4 regions of the Microvirgula curvata genome follow, and region 1 is predicted to be linked to each of the others. Evidence: predicted binding sites of a transcription regulator. Region 1 holds the regulator's gene; each other region holds the start of a gene.
The links. The regulator FNR, encoded in region 1, switches genes on or off when oxygen is low (the NO sensors DNR and NnrR bind a similar motif). The targets are predictions, from matches to a motif close to TTGATNNNNATCAA.
Positions count from the first base shown of each region.

Region 2: the regulator FNR is predicted to act here: its motif matches at 1,466-1,479, upstream of ACYVG8_RS12170 (universal stress protein).
Region 3: the regulator FNR is predicted to act here: its motif matches at 1,944-1,957, upstream of ACYVG8_RS03685 (ribonucleoside triphosphate reductase).
Region 4: the regulator FNR is predicted to act here: its motif matches at 2,263-2,276, upstream of ACYVG8_RS03400 (ATP synthase subunit I).

Region 1 is NZ_BAAGUB010000035.1:110,671-115,203, forward strand. It holds gene ACYVG8_RS15480 (RNA methyltransferase) at 1-595, shown strand, start outside; gene ACYVG8_RS15485 (DUF1853 family protein) at 601-1,515, shown strand; gene ACYVG8_RS15490 (flavodoxin family protein) at 1,512-1,976, shown strand; gene fnr (fumarate/nitrate reduction transcriptional regulator Fnr) at 1,984-2,739, opposite strand; gene hemN (oxygen-independent coproporphyrinogen III oxidase) at 2,843-4,255, shown strand; gene ACYVG8_RS15505 (RHS repeat-associated core domain-containing protein) at 4,271-4,533, opposite strand, start outside.
Region 2 is NZ_BAAGUB010000028.1:244,810-249,342, forward strand. It holds gene ACYVG8_RS12160 (dienelactone hydrolase family protein) at 1-188, shown strand, start outside; gene ACYVG8_RS12165 (class I SAM-dependent methyltransferase) at 190-1,392, opposite strand; gene ACYVG8_RS12170 (universal stress protein) at 1,740-2,228, shown strand; gene ACYVG8_RS12175 (DeoR/GlpR family DNA-binding transcription regulator) at 2,288-3,076, opposite strand; gene glpK (glycerol kinase GlpK) at 3,306-4,533, shown strand, end outside.
Region 3 is NZ_BAAGUB010000004.1:323,847-328,379, forward strand. It holds gene nrdD (anaerobic ribonucleoside-triphosphate reductase) at 1-103, opposite strand, end outside; gene ACYVG8_RS03685 (ribonucleoside triphosphate reductase) at 145-1,866, opposite strand; partial or broken gene ACYVG8_RS03690 (contact-dependent growth inhibition system immunity protein) at 2,282-2,766, opposite strand; gene ACYVG8_RS03695 (colicin immunity domain-containing protein) at 2,931-3,200, opposite strand; gene ACYVG8_RS03700 (colicin D domain-containing protein) at 3,197-3,634, opposite strand; gene ACYVG8_RS03705 (hypothetical protein) at 3,634-4,143, opposite strand; gene ACYVG8_RS03710 (two-partner secretion domain-containing protein) at 4,503-4,533, opposite strand, start outside.
Region 4 is NZ_BAAGUB010000004.1:270,647-275,179, forward strand. It holds gene ACYVG8_RS03380 (F0F1 ATP synthase subunit delta) at 1-166, opposite strand, end outside; gene ACYVG8_RS03385 (F0F1 ATP synthase subunit B) at 174-644, opposite strand; gene atpE (F0F1 ATP synthase subunit C) at 696-977, opposite strand; gene atpB (F0F1 ATP synthase subunit A) at 1,066-1,857, opposite strand; gene ACYVG8_RS03400 (ATP synthase subunit I) at 1,872-2,225, opposite strand; gene ACYVG8_RS03405 (ParB/RepB/Spo0J family partition protein) at 2,329-3,174, opposite strand; gene ACYVG8_RS03410 (ParA family protein) at 3,177-3,959, opposite strand; gene rsmG (16S rRNA (guanine(527)-N(7))-methyltransferase RsmG) at 3,961-4,533, opposite strand, start outside.

The DNA.
Region 1 (4,533 bases):
GCTGGCATCCGGCGCGGCCGATGTGCTGGAGAACGCCGTGGTGACCGGCACGCTCGATGCCGCGCTGGAAGGCGTGTCCATCGCCTGTGCGCTGACCAGCCGCAAGCGCGAGCTGACCACGCCGCTGGCCGCGCCGCGCGACGCCTGTGCCGAGCTGCTGGCGGCGGCCCGCGACGGGGTCGAGGTTGCACTGGTGTTCGGCAACGAAACCTACGGACTGTCGATCGACGAGGTCGCGCGCTGCAACCGGCTGGTCACCATTGCCGGCAACCCGGACTATTTTTCGCTGAACCTCGGCCAGGCGGTACAGGTCATGTGCTATGAGCTGTTCAGCCAGTTGGCATTTCCGCTTGATCATTTGCGGGCCAATGCCGAACTGGCCAGTCATGAAGAGGTCGAAGGGTTCTATGGTCATCTCGACCGGGTGCTCGACGGTATCGGTTTCTATGACCGGCGCAATGGCGAACGGCTGATGCGCCGCTTGCGCACCCTGTATGACCGCGCCAGCCTGGAGCGGCAGGAGATCGATATCCTGCGCGGCATGCTGAAGCAGATCGAACGCCGCTGCGGGCCGGACCCGTACCGACACGACTGAGTCGCGTGAACTGCGCCGCCGATCCCCGCCTGCTGCCGTTGCTGGCCTCGTTGCGCGAACCGGCGGTGCGGGCACTGGCGTCACTGCTGCTCGGGCCGTCGCCGTGGGACAGCGGTGTCGAGTTCGACCGGGCCCTGCTGGCCGGACCGCGGGCTGCCGAACGGCTGCTGGCACTGGACCGCCGCCCTGCCGTATTGCTGGACTGGCTGGCGGCCCGGCGCACCGGGCGCCTTGGCGCCCATGCCGAGGCGCTGCTGGCCTTCTGGCTGGCACAGCGGAGTGCGCAGCTTGAACTGGTGGCGGCCAACCGCGCGGTGCGGGTCGAGGCGCATACCCTTGGTGAGTTCGATTTCCTGCTGCGGCTGGACGGACGGCCGCTCCATGTCGAAATGGCGTGCAAGTTCTATCTGGAAGTCGCGCCGCAGTGCTGGGCCGGGACCGACCTGCGCGATGCGCTGGCGCTGAAACGTGCGCAACTGGTGCGCCAGCTGGCGCTGGCCGGCGATGCGCGTGCGGCGGCGACCCTCCCGCCCGGTTTCGCCGGCTGCCCGGCCTTTACCGTGTTGCGCGGGCAATTGTTCCGGCCGGCCGGCAGCGGCGAACCGGTGCACTGGTGGCGGCATCAGGGGGAGGCCTGGCCGGCACGGGCGGCCGACAGCCGCTATCTGCACCTGCTCCGGCTCGACTGGCTGTCCCCGGCCCGGGCTGGCCGGGCCGACGTGCAGACCGCCGCCGAGCTGCAGGCGCGGCTGGCGGGCAGGAGAGAGGCGCTGATGGTGGCGGAAATGCAGGCCGTCGACGATGACGACTGGCAGGAAGTGTCGCGCGGCTTCGTGGTGCCGGCGCACTGGCCGGAGCCCGGCCGGCTGGCCACCCTGATGGCGCGCATCGCGGCGCTGGATGGCGGGGAGAAGGAATGATGAAGCAGCTGCTGATCCTGTGGGCCGGTCAGACCGGGCGCAACCTGCAGCTGGCGCGGGCGGCGGCGGCGGCGGCCAGTGAGGCGGGCGAGGGGGAGATCGACGTGCGGCTGCTGCCGGCGCAGCAGGCCGGCATCGACGATCTGCTGGCCTGTCACGGCCTGATTGTCGCCACGCCGGAAAATTTCGGCTACATGGCCGGCACGCTGAAGGATTTTTTCGATCGCACGTTCTACCCGGCCCAGGGGCGGGTGGAAGGATTGCCGTATGCGATCCTGATCTGTGCCGGCAATGACGGCAGCGGGGCGCGAGTCGCGATCGAACGCATTGCGCGCGGCTATCCGCTGACGCCGGCCTGCGAGCCGCTGATCGTGCATGGGGAGCCCGACCAGGCCGCGCTGGAGCGCGCGGCCGAGGTCGGTGCGACGCTGGCGCTCGGCCTGTCGCTGGGACTGTTCTGAACCGGGTTCAGGTGGTGGCGATCGGCATGCTCTGCTGGCAGCCGCCGACCAGGGTCTTCAGGTTCTCCGGCTGAATCAGCTGGATGTGCTTGTGTTCGACAATGATCCAGCCCTGGGCCTGGAATTTCGACAGCGTGCGGCTGACGGTTTCCAGCTTCAGACCGAGGAAGGAACCGATTTCCTCACGGCTCATGCGCAGGATGAAATCGTTGGCGGCGAAGCCGCGGGCGGAGAAGCGCTGGGACAGGTTGAGCAGGAAGGCGGCCAGACGTTCTTCCGCCTTCATGTTGCCGAGCAGCAGCATGACCGACTGGTCACGGACGATTTCACGGCTCATCAACCGGAAGAAATGATGCTGCAGGGTCGGGATGTCACGACCGAGACTGGTCATGCGCGAGAACGGCAGTTCACAGACCTCGGCATCCTCGAGCGCGATCGCATCACAGCCGTGCAGGCTGCTGGAGACGCCATCCAGGCCCAGCAGCTCGCCGGACATCTGGAAACCGGTGACCTGCTCGCGGCCGTCATGGCTGGAAATGCAGGTCTTGAAAAAGCCGGTCCGGATGGCGAACATGGACTTGAACGCCTCGCCGGCGCGGAACAGGTACTCGCCGCGCTTCAGGCGCCGGCTCTGCCGGATCACGGCGTCGAGCTGGCTCATCTCCTCGCGATTGAGTCCGATGGGCAGGCACAATTCGCGAAGACTGCAGTTCGAGCAGGAGATCTTCAGCGTGTGGGCAGTAAGCGGATTGTGTTCGGCCATGATGATCCGTTCAGGTTGTTATCATGCCAGGCTTGACGACTATCAAAGGCGCCCCTGCACGATTCAGGCAAAGTGGTTCACTGCCTGAGAGGTTTATCCATTTATGACGACAGCAATTCACGACAACGTGGCTCCCGCCCAGTTCATTTTCGACCGAGAGTTGATCGAACGCCTCGACGGCAGCGGTCCTCGCTACACCTCGTATCCGACGGCAGACCGTTTTACCACCGAATTCAACGGCGTAGATTATCGCCACTGCCTTGAGCAAAGGCAAATCGGCGCCAGCGCCAAGCCAGTATCATTATACGCTCATATACCGTTCTGTAATACAGTCTGCTACTACTGCGCCTGTAACAAGGTCATTACCAAGGACAAGACGCGTGCGGATACCTATCTGGGTTATCTCGAACGCGAGCTGGCGCTGCATGCCGAAGGGCTGGGGCCGCGCCAGGACCTGATCCAGCTGCACTTCGGCGGCGGCACGCCGACCTTCCTGTCCGACGAGCAGATGCAGCGGCTGATGGACGCGATCCGTCGCCATTTCAACCTGTTGCCCACTGGCGAATACTCGATCGAGATCGATCCGCGCAAGGTCAGCGCCGACACGGTGCGGCTGCTGGCGACCCAGGGCTTCAACCGCATGTCGGTCGGGGTGCAGGATTTTGATCTGCAGGTGCAGAAGGCCGTCAACCGGGTACAGAGTGTCGAGGAGACGCTGACGGTCATCGACGCCGCGCGGTCGTCCGGCTTCAAGTCGGTCAGCCTCGATCTGATCTACGGCCTGCCGCACCAGACCGTTGACTCGGTCCGGCGTACGCTGGAGACGGTGCTCAGCATCCGTCCGGACCGGCTGGCGCTGTACAACTACGCCCACCTGCCGACGGTCTTCATGCCGCAGCGGCGCATCAACGAAGCGGATCTGCCGTCGGCCGAGGTCAAGCTCGACATTCTGCAGATGGCGGTGCAGATGCTGACCGATGCCGGTTACGAATTCATCGGCATGGACCACTTCGCCCTGCCGGACGACGATCTGGCCGTGGCCCTGCGCCAGGGACGGCTGCAACGGAACTTCCAGGGCTACTCGACCCATGCCGACCATGATCTGGTGTCCATCGGGACCTCGGCCATCGGCAAGGTCGGCGCCAGCTATCACCAGAACGCAAAAGACCTCGAACAGTATTATGCGATGCTGGACGAAGGCCGGCTGCCGATCGTCCGCGGTCTGCTGCTGAGTGCCGACGACCTGCTGCGCCGGGCAATCATTCAGGCGCTGATGTGCCGCTTCTCGCTGTCGATGGAAGCGATGGGCGAGGGTTTCGGCATCGACTTCAAGCAGTATTTCGCGCCGGAAATGGCCCGGCTGGCCGAATACGAGGCTGACGGACTGGTCGAGCTGGATGACGAGTGGATCGCCGTGACGCCGCAGGGGCGTTTCCTGATCCGCACCATTGCCATGGTGTTCGACCGCTATCTGCGCGAGAAACAGACCCACGCCCGCTACTCGAAGACGATCTGAGCCGCTGACGCCGTATCAATGGCGTGCGTACAGCTGCCTCAGGTAAATCGCTGCGCTCTGCTGTTCGAACCGGACCGTATTGACCAGGCTGGTGCGCGCAGAGGTCCACATGCCCTGAGCCTGGAAGACCCGGACGTCCTCGTACGGCAGCTTGTGCAGCGTGAACGTCTTCCAGAGGTACTCGGGTGAAACGGTTCCCTTGCCGGCCACGACAGTCTTGCCCAGCCGGTTTGCGACAACCTGGGCGACGGAGGACATGCTGTTGCCCTGGCCTGCGT
Region 2 (4,533 bases), on a different contig from region 1:
GCGGGATTCCGCTCGATACTGTCGAGCGCATGCGTGCGGAAATCGGTGCCAGCGGCAGCGAAATCGTCATCTATGCCGATGCGCCGCATGCCTTTTTTGCCGACTATCGGGCCAGTTACCGGGAAGGCGCCGCCACGGATGGCTGGCGCCGCATGCTGGAGTGGTTCCGTCGCCATGGCGTGGCCTGAGCTACCACAGCACCGGCTCCCCGCCGCTGTACAGGTGCGCCTGATGGCGCGGCGGATGTGCGGCCAGTCCGCGCGAGAACAGGAATTGGCCCAGATCCAGCCCGCCACCACGGAATGACGCCTCGCTGCCGCGCAGGTACAGCGTCCACATGCGCACGAAGCGTTCATCGAAACGGGCACGGACCGCATCCAGATGACGGTCGAAATTGGCGCGCCAGTGCGCCAGGGTGGCGGCGTAGTGCAGGCGCAGGCTTTCCTGCGTCAGCAGGAAGAAGCCGGTTTTTGCGGCGGTATCGGCCAGCCGCGGCAGGTACGGGATCTCGCCACCGGGAAAAATGTACTTCTCGACCCAGCGGTTGGTGTTGCCATCGTCGGTATGGCCGACGATGGTATGCAGCAGAAACAGGCCGCCCGGTTCGAGCACATCGGCGACACGGGCGAAATAGCGGGCGGCATGCCGTTCACCGACATGCTCGTACATGCCGACGCTGACCGCCTTGTCGAAACGGTCGCTGGCACCGGACAGGTCGAGGTAATCCATCTGCCGGATCTCGATCCGGTCCGACAGACCGGCTTTGGCAAGGCGTGCGCGGCCGGCGTCGGCCTGTTCCGCAGACAGGGTCAGGCCGACGCCGCAGATGCCGTGGCGCTGGGCCGCGCGGATCAGCAGGGCGCCCCAGCCGCAGCCGACGTCCAGCAGTCGTTCGCCCGGTTTCAGACACAGTTTGGCGAGGATATGGTCGATCTTGGCCTGCTGTGCCTGCTCCAGCGTCATGTCCGCTGTGGCGAAATACGCACACGAGTAGTTCATGTCCGGATCGAGCCACATGCGGTAGAAATCGTTGCCGATATCGTAATGATGGGCGATGTTTTCCTTCTGCCTCGCCCGCAGCCGCAACCGGTCGAGTGTGCGTGCCACACCGGCCACCCGCGCCAGCGGGCCGTCCAGTATCTGCCGGTTGCTGTTGATCAGCCCCAGCATGGCATCCCAGTCACCATCGAAGTCGAGCACGCCATCCATATAGGCTTCGCCCAGCGATACCATGGGATCTTCGGCGTTGAAGGCCGGTTCGGCATGGAAATTCAGGCCGAACGCAGGCTCGTCCCCGCCGTAGCGGCGGACATCACCGTCCCACCATTTCACCTGGAAGCCGGGGCCGGTCAGCCGTGCCAGAACGGCTGCGAGTGTGGACTTGGTCAACATGGCAGTCTCCTTTTCCTGCTCAAGCCGGAGGACAACGATTCGATGGTCACTTGAGCATAGTCACGGTTGGCGCTTGCTTCACGTCAAATCGTTTGCCGAATATGACAGCTGCCGTCGCGGCGGGCCGGGGGATTGCGTTATCCTCATTGCCATCATTCCCGCACGTATCGGTTTCCCTGCCGTTAATGAACCGGCCGTGACAGCGGTTGCCGGGCCCGGTCGGCCGGCAGGGGGAGAGAAGGTGTTTTCGCCTGCGGCCGGTGCAGCCCCATCATGGGAAAATGATGTGGAGACAGGGCATCGGGCCGTGCCGGCGTCCAGTCATCGTGAAAATCCAAGGAGTCCTCATGTACCAGCACATCGTTGCGTCGATCGACGAGAGCAACAACGCGTCGCAAGCGCTCGAACAGGCCATCGCAGTGGCGAAACTGGCAGGTGCGCAACTGCACCTGGTGCATATCGTCAATCTGTTCGAACTGGCACTGGAAGAAGTGGTGCTGGCTGACAAGGCCAAGCTGGCCGAACTGGCTCACCGCCACGGCGAGGCGCGGCTGGAAGGGGCCGCTGCGCAGGCTCGCGCCGCCGGTCTGGAACCGTCGCTGTTCATCGCCGAGTGCTGGGGCGGTGGCGATGAAATCGCCGACGGGCTGCTGAACTATGCGCGCAGCGTGCCGGCCGATCTGCTGGTGCTGGGCACGCATGGCCGCAGCGGACTGATGCACATGATGCTCGGCAGTGTGGCCGAGTCGGTCATGCGTCAGGCCGACATGCCGCTGCTGGTGGTGCGTTCGGAAACCAGCGAGCACACGCCGGGCAAGCGCCGTCCGGTGCTGTAAGCGGATAGCAGAACGCCGGGCATGGCCCGGCGTTCTGCTGTCCGCAATGCGCGGGGGACTTATCCGCGCACGGGAGCCGGCTGACCTTCGACCACGAACAGGCGCACGCTGTTCTCGTTCAGATGCGGCATCAGCTCGGCCGGCGGCTCGTCGTCGGTGAACAGTGCGTTCATCTCGCCGATATGGCATACCTTCATCATCGCGTTGCGGCCGAACTTGCTCGAGTCGACGACCAGGAAGCGCTGACGGGCATTGTTCATCATGGCCTTGGTTGCGCGGACTTCGCGGTAGTCGTAGTCGAGCAGCGTGCCGTCGTTGTCGATGCCGTTGGCACCCATGATCACGTAGTCGACCTTGAACTGCTCGATCATGTCGACCGGCGCCATGCCGGTCAGCCCGCCATCCTTGCTGCGCACCACGCCACCGGTAATGATGACTTCGAAGTCGGGGCGGCGGGTAATGATGGTGGCGATATTCAGGTTGTTGGTGATGACGCGCAGGTGCTGGTGATTGATGATCAGCTCGCGTGCGACAGCCTCTATCGTGGTGCCGATGCTCATGAACAGTGAACAGTCGTCCGGCACGTGCTCGGCGACCAGCTTGGCGATCCGGGTCTTTTCGGCCTGGTTCTTGACCTTGCGGGTCGCGTATTCCTCGTTTTCGACGCTGGGTCCGAGGGCGGCACCACCGTGGAAACGGCGCAGCAGGTTTTCTTCGGACAGGGTATTGATGTCGCGGCGGATGGTTTGCGGCGTGACATCGAGCAGACGGGCGAGTTCCTCGATCGGCATGAACCCGCTGGCCCGTACCAGCTTCAGGATCTGTTCATGACGCGGCAGGCGATTCATCTGGCAGGGATCTTGTGTTGCGTTTGGATCACATGTTTTTAGCATGATTGACAGGGGTGCGCAAACGAAAGCATCCGCACCATTGCCCTGCGTTCCGGTTCGGAATCGAAACAGGGCACCAGGAAAAAACCGACAGACGGCGGCAATGGCGAGGTTTGACATAAAATGACCGGCGTCCATTTCTCCACCCGGATCGGGCCTTCGCCCATCCCTGCCTGCGGCCCGAAAAATGCCTGAATACCTGCTGGCCATCGACCAGGGCACGACCAGTTCGCGTGCCATTGCCTTCACCCGCGACGGCCACGCCGCTGCCAGCAGCGGGCGGGAGCTGCCGCAGATCTATCCGGCCTCAGGCTGGGTCGAACACGACCCGGAGCGGATCTGGGACGATGTGCGCCACTGCGTGCGCGAAACCCTGTCGCAACTGGAGGACGGCAGCCGCATTGCCGCCATCGGCGTGACCAATCAGCGCGAAACCACCGTACTGTGGGATCGCCGCAGCGGCCGTCCGCTGCACAACGCCATCGTCTGGCAGGACCGGCGCACCGCCGCCGACTGCGAGGCGCTGGCCGATCACGAGGACTGGATCGCCGGGCGCACCGGTCTGCTGCTCGACCCGTATTTTTCCGCGACCAAGCTGGCATGGCTGCTGAAAACCGTGCCCGGCGCCCGTGCGGCGGCCGAGGCCGGCGAACTGGCGTTCGGCACCATCGACAGCTTTCTGCTGTGGCGGCTGACCGAGGGCCGCGTTCACGCGACCGACGCCAGCAATGCCGCCCGTACCCTGCTGTTCAATATCCATACCCAGCAGTGGGACGACGAACTGCTGGCGCTGTTCGACATCCCGCGCTCGCTGCTGCCCGAGGTGCGCGATTCGGCAACCGATTTCGGCCAGACGCGGCTGTTTGGCGACCTGATGCCGATTACCGGCATGGCCGGCGACCAGCAGGCCGCCACGGTCGGCCAGGCGTGCTTCGAGCCGGGCATGGTCAAGTCCACCTACGGCACCGGCTGCTTCATGGTGATGAATACCGGCAGCCTGGCCCTGCGTTCCCGCCACCGGCTGCTGACCACCGTGGCCTACCGGCTGGACGGCGTGCCGACCTACGCGGTCGAGGGCAGCATCTTTATTGCCGGGGCGGCGGTGCAATGGCTGCGCGATGCGCTGAAGCTGATCGAGCACGCCGGCGATACCGAAGGCCTGGCGCGGCAGGTCGACTCGACCGGCGGCGTCTATCTGGTGCCGGCCTTCACCGGCCTCGGCGCGCCGTACTGGGACCCGCTGGCGCGTGGCGCCATTACCGGCCTGACGCGGGATTCCGGCATCAGCCATATCGTGCGTGCGGCGCTGGAATCGGTCTGCTACCAGAGTCGCGACCTGCTCGATGCGATGCGCGCCGATGGCGCCTGCCCGGCATCGATCCGCGTCGATGGCGGCATGGTCGCCAATGACTGGC
Region 3 (4,533 bases), on a different contig from region 1:
ACACCGGGCGGAAATAGCCCATTACCCGGGTCCACACTTCGCAGCGGGTGCGCTCTTCCGGCGCCAGCGTGGAACGGGTCGATTGTTGGTCGTGCTGAGTCATGGATTTCTCTCCTCGGATGGAAGTGGACGGAATGGCGGCGTTCAGGCCGCACACCCGCATTGGCCCGCCGCGCGGCTGGCCAGCTTCTCGGCGTCGCACTTGGGGCAGTATTCGTGATGGCCGCTGAGGTAGCCGTGCACCGGGCAGACCGAGAAGGTCGGCGTGACCGTCAGGTACGGCAGGCGGAAGCGCTCCAGCGAACGCCGCACCAGCCGCTTGCATGCATCAGCCGAGCTGATCGCCTCGGTCATGTACAGGTGCAGGACCGTGCCGCCGGTATAGCGGCGCTGCAGCGGCTCCTGATGCGCCAGTGCCGCGAACGGATCGTCGGTATAACCGGCCGGCAACTGGCTGGAATTGGTGTAGTACGGCTTGTCGGCCGTGCCGGCCTGCAGGATGTCCGGGAAGCGCTTGCGGTCCTCGCGGGCAAAGCGGTAGGTCGTGCCTTCCGCCGGCGTGGCTTCGAGGTTGTACAGATGGCCGGTTTCTTCCTGGAAGCGGACCATGGCAGCACGAATATGGTCGAGCAGATCCACTGCCAGCTGCAGTCCGTCCTCGCTGGCGATATCCCAGGCGCCGCCGCTGAAGTTGCGCACCATCTCGTTGATGCCGTTCACCCCCACCGTCGAGAAGTGATTGCGCAGCGTGCCGAGGTAGCGACGCGAATACGGGTACAGCCCGGCATCCATCCAGCCCTGAACTTTCTCGCGCTTGATCTCCAGGCTGTCGCGCGCCAGTTCCAGCAGCCGGTCGGTGGCAGCGAACAGCGCATCGCGATCACCGGCGAAGCGATAACCGAGCCGGGCGCAGTTCAGCGTCACCACGCCGAGCGAACCGGTCTGCTCGGCGCTGCCGAACAGACCATTGCCGCGCTTCAGCAGTTCGCGCAGGTCGAGCTGCAGCCGGCAGCACATCGAACGCACCATCTGCGGTTCCAGATCCGAGTTCAGGAAGTTCTGGAAGTACGGCAGGCCATACTTGGCGGTCATCGCGAACAAGCGGTCGGCGTTGTCGCTATCCCAGTCGAAGTCCGGAGTGATGTTGTAGGTCGGAATCGGAAAAGTGAACGCGCGGCCATGCACGTCACCCTGCGACATCACATCGAGGAACACGCGATTGATGCGGTCCATTTCCGGCTGACAGTCGCCATAGCTGAAAGGCATTTCCTCGCCGGCGATGACCGGAATCTGCTCGCGCAGGTCCACCGGGCAGGTCCAGTCGAAGGTCAGGTTGGTAAACGGCGTCTGCGTGCCCCAGCGCGACGGCACATTGAGGTTGTAGACGAACTCCTGCATCGCCTGCTCGATGGCACGGTCGTCGAGCCCGTCGCGGCGAACGAACGGCGCCAGATAGGTGTCGACACTGGAGAACGCCTGCGCACCGGCCCATTCGTTCTGCAGCGTGCCAAGGAAGTTCACCATCTGACCGAGCGCCGACGACAGGTGCTTCGGCGCCCCTGCCTCGATCCGTCCCGGTACGCCGTTGAACCCTTCATGCAGCAACTGGCGCAACGACCACCCGGCGCAATAGCCGGCCAGCACGTCAAGATCGTGCAGGTGGAAGTCCGCGTCGCGGTGCGCCCGGGCAATCTCCGCCGTGTAGATGCCATCCAGCCAGTAGTTGGCAGTCAGCTTGCCGGCCGCGTTCAGGATCATGCCGCCGAGGCTGTAGCCCTGGTTCGCGTTGGCGGAGACGCGCCAGTCGGCGCGGCTGAGGTATTCGTCGAGCGTACTCAACGGATTGATAAGCGTCGTGTCAGTCATCACAACATCTAGTGTTTTAAGTCAGGTTTGCACTATATGTTGATTTTTTGTCCATGACACGGGTAAGACAGAAAGGCTTGATCGGGGTCAAAAGCCGCGCAAAGGAGGCTGACTCATCCCTGCGACGGTGGTACGGCGGGCGATTACCGGGCATGCCGGCCAGTACTTCCGGACCTGCTGCGACCACCACCATCGGTAGCGACTGACTCAGGTTACTGGCCTGCTGGTAGTGCCAGGCCGGTGGCAGTCCCGGCGCACTGGCCGATGGCAATCGGGCCGGACCCGGCCAATCCAGATTTTCCCATCCACCGACAGGCACACGTCGCGACCAGCCTGCCGGGGCTTGAGCAGTCGTTCAGGGAAGCACGTGCGAAGTCCTTTTTCACAGAGGGCATGTAGCTTATGGCTGTCCCCCTTATCTACAGCGACTGAATGCCAGCCGGAGTGCAGCGCCAATTTCTGCCTCAGAGCTGTTTGACGGGATAATGACTTTGTCGCTTTCTTTTATTCCGGTTCCGCTCCACGCCTCTAGCTGTGCATGCCATGTAGGATTTATTTTTATGGTCATTTCATCATTCTCAACCACACAAGTTCGCATAATTCTGAATAAGGTTTTTTTCGTTTTATATTTATATTTTTCTTTTAACAACATTACCCACTTTTCGTGTTCAATTTTCCGTTTTTTATAATCAAAAAAATTCCATATTCCTCTAGCGTCAATTCACGGCTTTTTGAAAGTGCCACAAGTAGCGCAATGCCCAATTCTTTATCAGTAGCCTCTGCCGAAAGCAAACATTGCGCGCCTGCATAATCTCTTCCTAGCAAGCCCAGCCCCGAATATGTCTCAATACAAAAAAAATCACCGTTCCAAAGTGCATTGGCCCATTTTTTCTTTTCCATATTACCTCACCATTGTAAAGACAATTTTTACACTTTGCGATTCCCCATACTCAACTGCTTTATGAAGTCGCTCCTGTGGATAAATGCTCGCGACAGGGTATAAATTCCAGTTTGCCGTGGGGTAAAAATCCGGGAGCAGATCAGGTCAGAAAGGGGATAAAAAGTCACAAGCACCTGTCAATGATTGACAAAATTTCATTTTTTAGTTGACCATCGTTAAATTCGTATACCTCACGGGTTTCATCATCTGCGCAGTACATATCAGCAGCGCAAAATATGCTAGATAAGCACTCACTTAGGTGGGGTTCATCATTCAGAATGATTCCACTATCTCTCTCAACCCTCCATAAATTAATATATATATCAGAGAAGTCAGAGGCAGATATTTCCCCATCAACAAAAGACTTAGCTAAATCTAAAAGGGTAGCACTCATCGTAGAATTCCATTTTTTATATAATTTTCAAATTGTGGCGTATTAGGATCTAATTTGAATCCCGTAACAAATTTACCTGCACTATCCAGCACTACAACATTATTTGTTTTTGGATTAAAAAATACCTTTGAGTCTTTTAAAAATCCATAAGTCCCATGAGGCTCCGTGTGTTTAGAATTTAAATGAGATTCGATGGCTGCTCCAAATTGACCAAGTGTGCTAGGATTTTTCTTTGCAGTTACCACACCAAAATCAGCAGCATGTTTGAATTTTCTGTCTAGCTGCTGCTGAGAAATGCTTGTTGATTCACCTGAAATAGGTTCTTTGGAATAGCTGTTCGGATCATAGACCCTGACAGCGCCGCCGAGGTTTTCAATAAGGTACTGCGCCCATCCTGCTTGCGTCAGCGGAATTCCCTCAAGCCCCTTGCCCATCAGCTCGGCAAGCTGCTCAGCAAACCCTCTTGGTTCCAGCCCGAGATCCCGCTCGGCTTTGTCGTACCCGGCAAGAGAAACGGTAGCGCCAGCGCATTGTTTTCCGTCTCCAGCTTTGCCGCGATGGTGGCGGCAGCCGTCTCGCCTCCCGTGGCAGCCGCCGTGCCGGCCACAATGCTGCTGATGAGCTTGGATCGGGCTTCTTTTTCTTCCGCCGTCAGGCTGCCAACCGCCTTGCCGTTCAGGCCATCCAGTAAATTGTTCAACACCACGCTGGCCGCGGCGCCGCTGGCTCCTGCGCCACAACTGCCACCCTGAGCGGCGGCTCCTGCGCAGCCCACCAGTCCCTGCAACGCGGCACGGGCCACTTCGCTGTCCAGCTTGTCGGCGATCTCCTTGACCTTCTCCGCCGCCAGTCCCTGCAGGTAGTTGACCGTCGCCCCCTGCAGCATCTGCGCGGCACCCCCGCTGACGTTGCCCCCGGCGGCAGCCGTCAGTGCCGTGACCACCCGCCGGTAGTCGCCGCCCGGCCCCCACCTGGCCGCTTCCCGGTACTGCTGTGCCAGGGTCAGGCGGCGCGCCGGGTCGGTCTCGTCGTCCAGTTGTGCTTTCAGTGCATCCGCTTCCTGCGCCCGGTTGCCCAGGAAGGTCCCGGCCTCCCGCTGCAGCGCGCCAACGATGGCGAAGCCGGCTTCGATCTGCTTCTGGTCGAAGATCGGTTTCAGGGCGTTGCCGGTGGCGCGGGTATCCCGGCTCAGGCTGGCCAGGGCAGCAGGCTGGGCTGGCTGCTGTTGACCTCGTTGATGATCAGCCGGGCACTGCCGCTGGCCAGGGCCGGATTGCTGCGCACCCAGCCGCCAAGCTCGGTCTACACGTCGTGGCGGGCGTTGTTGAGGATG
Region 4 (4,533 bases), on a different contig from region 1:
CCGGGGTACGCTCCGGATCGGAGACGATGGCGTCGACGGCGGGTTCGCGCACGGTGGCGGCAAGCCAGACCAGCGCTTCTTCCCACTGGGCAAGACGACCTTCGTCCTTAGCCAACCGGAATACCGCCTCGGCGTATGGCCGCGCTACGGTAATGAGTTCTGCCATGGGCTGATTACAACTCCGCTTTGATGGAGGCCAGCAGATCAGCGTGCTTGGCGGGATCGATCTCGCGCTTCAGGATTTTCTCGGCGCCGGCGACAGCCAGATCAGCAAGCTGACCCCGCAGTTCTTCCTTGGCGCGGAGCACTTCCTGGCCGATTTCGGCACGGGCGTCGGCGATGATTTTCTCGCCTTCGCTCCGTGCGGCCTGCTTCGCTTCTTCCACGATCTGGCCAGAGCGCTTTTCCGCAGCCAGCACGAGTTCACTTGCTTGCTGCTTGGCGGTGCGGATCTGTTCCTCGACGCGTTTGCTCGCCTGTTCCAGATCCTGCTTGCCGCGCTCGGCGGCGGCCAAACCATCAGCAATGCGTTTGGCGCGCTCGTCCATCATGTTGGTAAGCGGAGGCCAAACAAATTTCATCGTGAACCACACCAGGATGGCGAAGGTAATCGCCTGTCCCAGAAGTGTTGCGTTGATATCCACGCTTGTTTTCCTCCAGTCAGTTCAACAACATCCGGCCTGGGCCGGGGTTCATTACGCGCCCAGGGCAGCCTTGGCAGCGGCCAGGAACGGGTTGTTGAACGTGTACAGCAGGGCGATACCAACACCGATCATCGAGATGGCGTCGAGCAGACCGGCGATGATGAAGAGCTTGGTTTGCAGAACCGGGATCATTTCCGGTTGGCGGGCCGAGCTCTCGAGGAACTTGCCGCCCAGGATGCCGAAGCCGAGCGCGGTACCGATGGCGCCGAGGCCGATCATGATGGCTGCGGCCAGTGCGGTCATGCCCTGAATCTGCGAAACGAGTGCTTCCATGGATCTCTCCTAAGGGGTGGGACGAGGTTGATGAGGGTAAAGCAAAACAGTGTCGCCACCGCCCGAAGGCGGCGACGACGGGGAAAACTTAGTGATCCTCGACGGCGAGGCTCAGGTACACGACGGTCAGCATCATGAACACGAACGCCTGCAGCGTGATGATCAGGATGTGGAAGATCGCCCACGGTGCGCCGAGCGGCCACTGGGCCCACCACGGCAGCAACGCGATCAGGATGAAGATCATTTCGCCGGCGTACATGTTGCCGAACAGACGAAGGGCGAGAGAGATCGGCTTGGCGATCAGTTCGATGATCTGCAGCAGGAAGTTGGCCGGAGCGAGCTTCGGACCGAACGGGGCCGAGAACAGCTCCTTCACGTAGCCGCCCACGCCCTTGGCCTTGATCGAGAAGCCGATGATCAGGAACATCACCGAAATCGACATGGCGAAGGTCGTGTTGACGTCGGCAGACGGCACCACGCGCAGGTAGACGTGTTCCGGATCGGCACCGAACACATGCTCGCCGATCAGACCGGCGATGTGCGGCAGCAAGTCGACCGGCAGCAAGTCCATCGCGTTCATCATGAACACCCAGACGAAGATGGTCAGGGCCAGCGGCGCAATCACGGCGCTCTTGGCATGGAACATCTCGCGTACCTGGGTGCCGACCATCTCGACCAGCATTTCGACCGCCAGCTGCAGGCGGCCCGGTTTGTCGACGCTAAAGTTTCGCGCCACGCGGGCGAAGATGAACAGGAACAGGAAGCCGAGGATCAGCGATACAGTGAAGCTATCGATGTTGATCGCCCAGAAGCCCCCGTCATGCGGCACCGTCGCCTGCGTCAGGTGGTGCTTGATGTACTCGGTAGCATTAGCAGCCATTTGCCCACTCTCGTTTATTTGGATAGAAGTCCAAGCCAGTATGCCGACTGCGCCAGGGCGAACCCGCCCAGCAACGCCAGTGCCGACACACTTGAAAAACCCGAAATGACCACCACGAACAGGATCAGCGTGGCGAACATTTTCATTGCCTCGGCACGAAAGTGCCGTCGCAGGATGACACCGGGGTGCGCCCGTCGCCCGTGGGCGAACCATGCGTACACCAGCGACCCCGCTATCGCGATGCCTCCCCCCGCCAGGGCGGACAGGGCACCGCGAGATGGATCCTCAGTTAGCAAAGCGGCGCAAAGCGCCGCCAGGGTGGTCAATCCAATTTGCAACCGCACGACCCGGAACACGACCGTATTCATATATGGGTACGCCCGCGGTCAAAACCCGTAGATTATATTGATGTGCAGCAAAGAGCGTCAACGTCGGCAAAGACATGGGTATATCGGAATTTAACGATATACATTATTGTCGTTTCAGCTTCTGCAGATAACCATCAAGTGAATTTAGGTCAGAATATTCAATTACCAAACGGCCATGGCCTTTCGACCCATGACGAATATGGACGGTAGTGCCGAGAATTTCGGCGATTTCCTCTTCCAGCCGGAGTACGTCCGGGTCCTTGCGCGGTGCCTTGCGGTCCTCTTCGGGCTGCTGGCGCGCCTGCGCCAGCCGTTCGGCATCGCGCACCGACAGGCCGCGTTCGGCGATATCCCGCGCCAGTTCGATCTGGTCGAGCACCGGCAGCGGCAGCAGCGCACGCGCATGGCCCATGTCGATGCGGCCGGCGTAGACCAGGTCCTGCACCGGCTCGGCCAGATTCAGCAAGCGTAACAGGTTGGTCACCGCACTGCGCGAACGACCGAGCGCGGACGCCGCCCGTTCATGGGTCATGCCGAACTCGTCGATCAGCCGCTGGATGCCGTGGGCCTCTTCCAGCGGGTTCAGTTGTTCGCGCTGGATGTTCTCGATCAGCGCGATGGCCAGCGCCGCCTCGTCCGGCACGGCACGCACCACGGCGGGGATCTCGGCCAGTCCGGCCTTGCGCGCGGCGCGCCAGCGCCGTTCGCCGGCAATCAGTTCGTAGTCGCCCAGACCGATCTCGCGCACGACGATCGGCTGGATGACCCCCTGGGCGAGGATGGATTCGGCCAGTTGCGCCAGCGCCGCCTCGTCCATGTGGGTGCGGGGCTGGTAGCGACCGGGGCGAATATCGCCGATCGGAAGCGTGGCCAGACGGTCTTCGGCCGGATTGGCGGCCAGCAATACGTCGAGCCCGCGTCCGAGCCCCTTGAATTTGGGTTTGGACATCATCAGGCAGGTATGGCTTGGGTTTCGAGCCGGGCGATCAATTCATCGGCCAGCGTCAGGTAGGCTCGGGCACCGCGAGCGGCGCGATCATAGGCGAGGACCGGCAAGCCGTAGCTTGGCGCTTCCGCCAGGCGCACATTGCGCGGGATCACGGTGGTGAACACTTTGCCGCCGAAATGCTGGGTCAGCTGGGCCGAGACCTGCTGGGCCAGCGTCGAGCGCGTATCGAACATCGTCCGCAGCAGGCCGACGATGTCGATGCCCGGATTCAGCGCGCCGCGCATCTTGCGCAGCGTGGTCACCAAGTCGGACAGGCCTTCGAGCGCATAGTACTCGCACTGCATCGGGATGATGACGCCATCGGCGGCAGCCAGCCCGTTCAGGGTCAGCAGGTTCAGCGCCGGCGGACAGTCGAGCAGGATGTAGTCATACCCGGACTTCACCGTGGCCAGCGCCGCGCGCAGCCGCGTTTCGCGCTGGCCGACACCGACCAGCTCGACCTCGGCCGCAGCCAGGTCGCGATTGGCCGGCAGCAGGTCATAGCCTCCCGCCTCGCTGCGGCAGCATACCGAGTCGAACGGCGCGGCATCGATCAGCAGGTGATAGACCGTGTGTTCGAGCTGCGACTTGTCGACGCCGGAGCCCATGGTCGCATTGGCCTGCGGGTCGAGGTCGACCACCAGTACCCGACGGCCCTTCTCGGCCAGGCTGGCAGCGAGATTGACGACGGTCGTGGTCTTGCCCACGCCACCCTTCTGGTTGGTGACTGCGAGGACACGGGCCATGTCAGGCCAGTCCCAGGCGCACCAGATGCCGGTCGGCATCCAGACCGGGCACTTTGAGTTCGATCACGTCGAGCACTTTCACATCCTCCGGCAAATGCGCGATTTCCTCGTCCGGGTACACGCCCTTCAGCGCGGCCCATTCGCCGCCATCGGCGAGCAGGTGACGCGTGAGGCGCACGAACTCGGCCAGTTCGGAAAAGGCGCGAGAGGTGATGACGTCGAAGCGGCGCTCCGGCGCAAAAGCTTCGACACGCTCGCAGACCACGTCGGCATTTGCAAGTCCGAGTTCGATCACGGCCTGCTTGAGGAAGGTGGTTTTCTTGTGGTTCGCGTCCAGCAGCGTCAGTTGCCAGTCCGGCCGGCACACGGCGAACGGGATGCCGGGCATGCCGCCACCCGAGCCCACGTCGAGGATGTGGCTGCCGCGAATGCTGCCCAGCGCGGCCAGGCTGTCGAGGACGTGATACGCGACCATGCGTTCGGTTTCGCGCACGGCGGTCAGGTTGTAGACCTTGTTCCACTTGTCGAGCAGCTCGACATAGTGGACCAGCAGGAGCTCCTGCGCGGCGGTAAG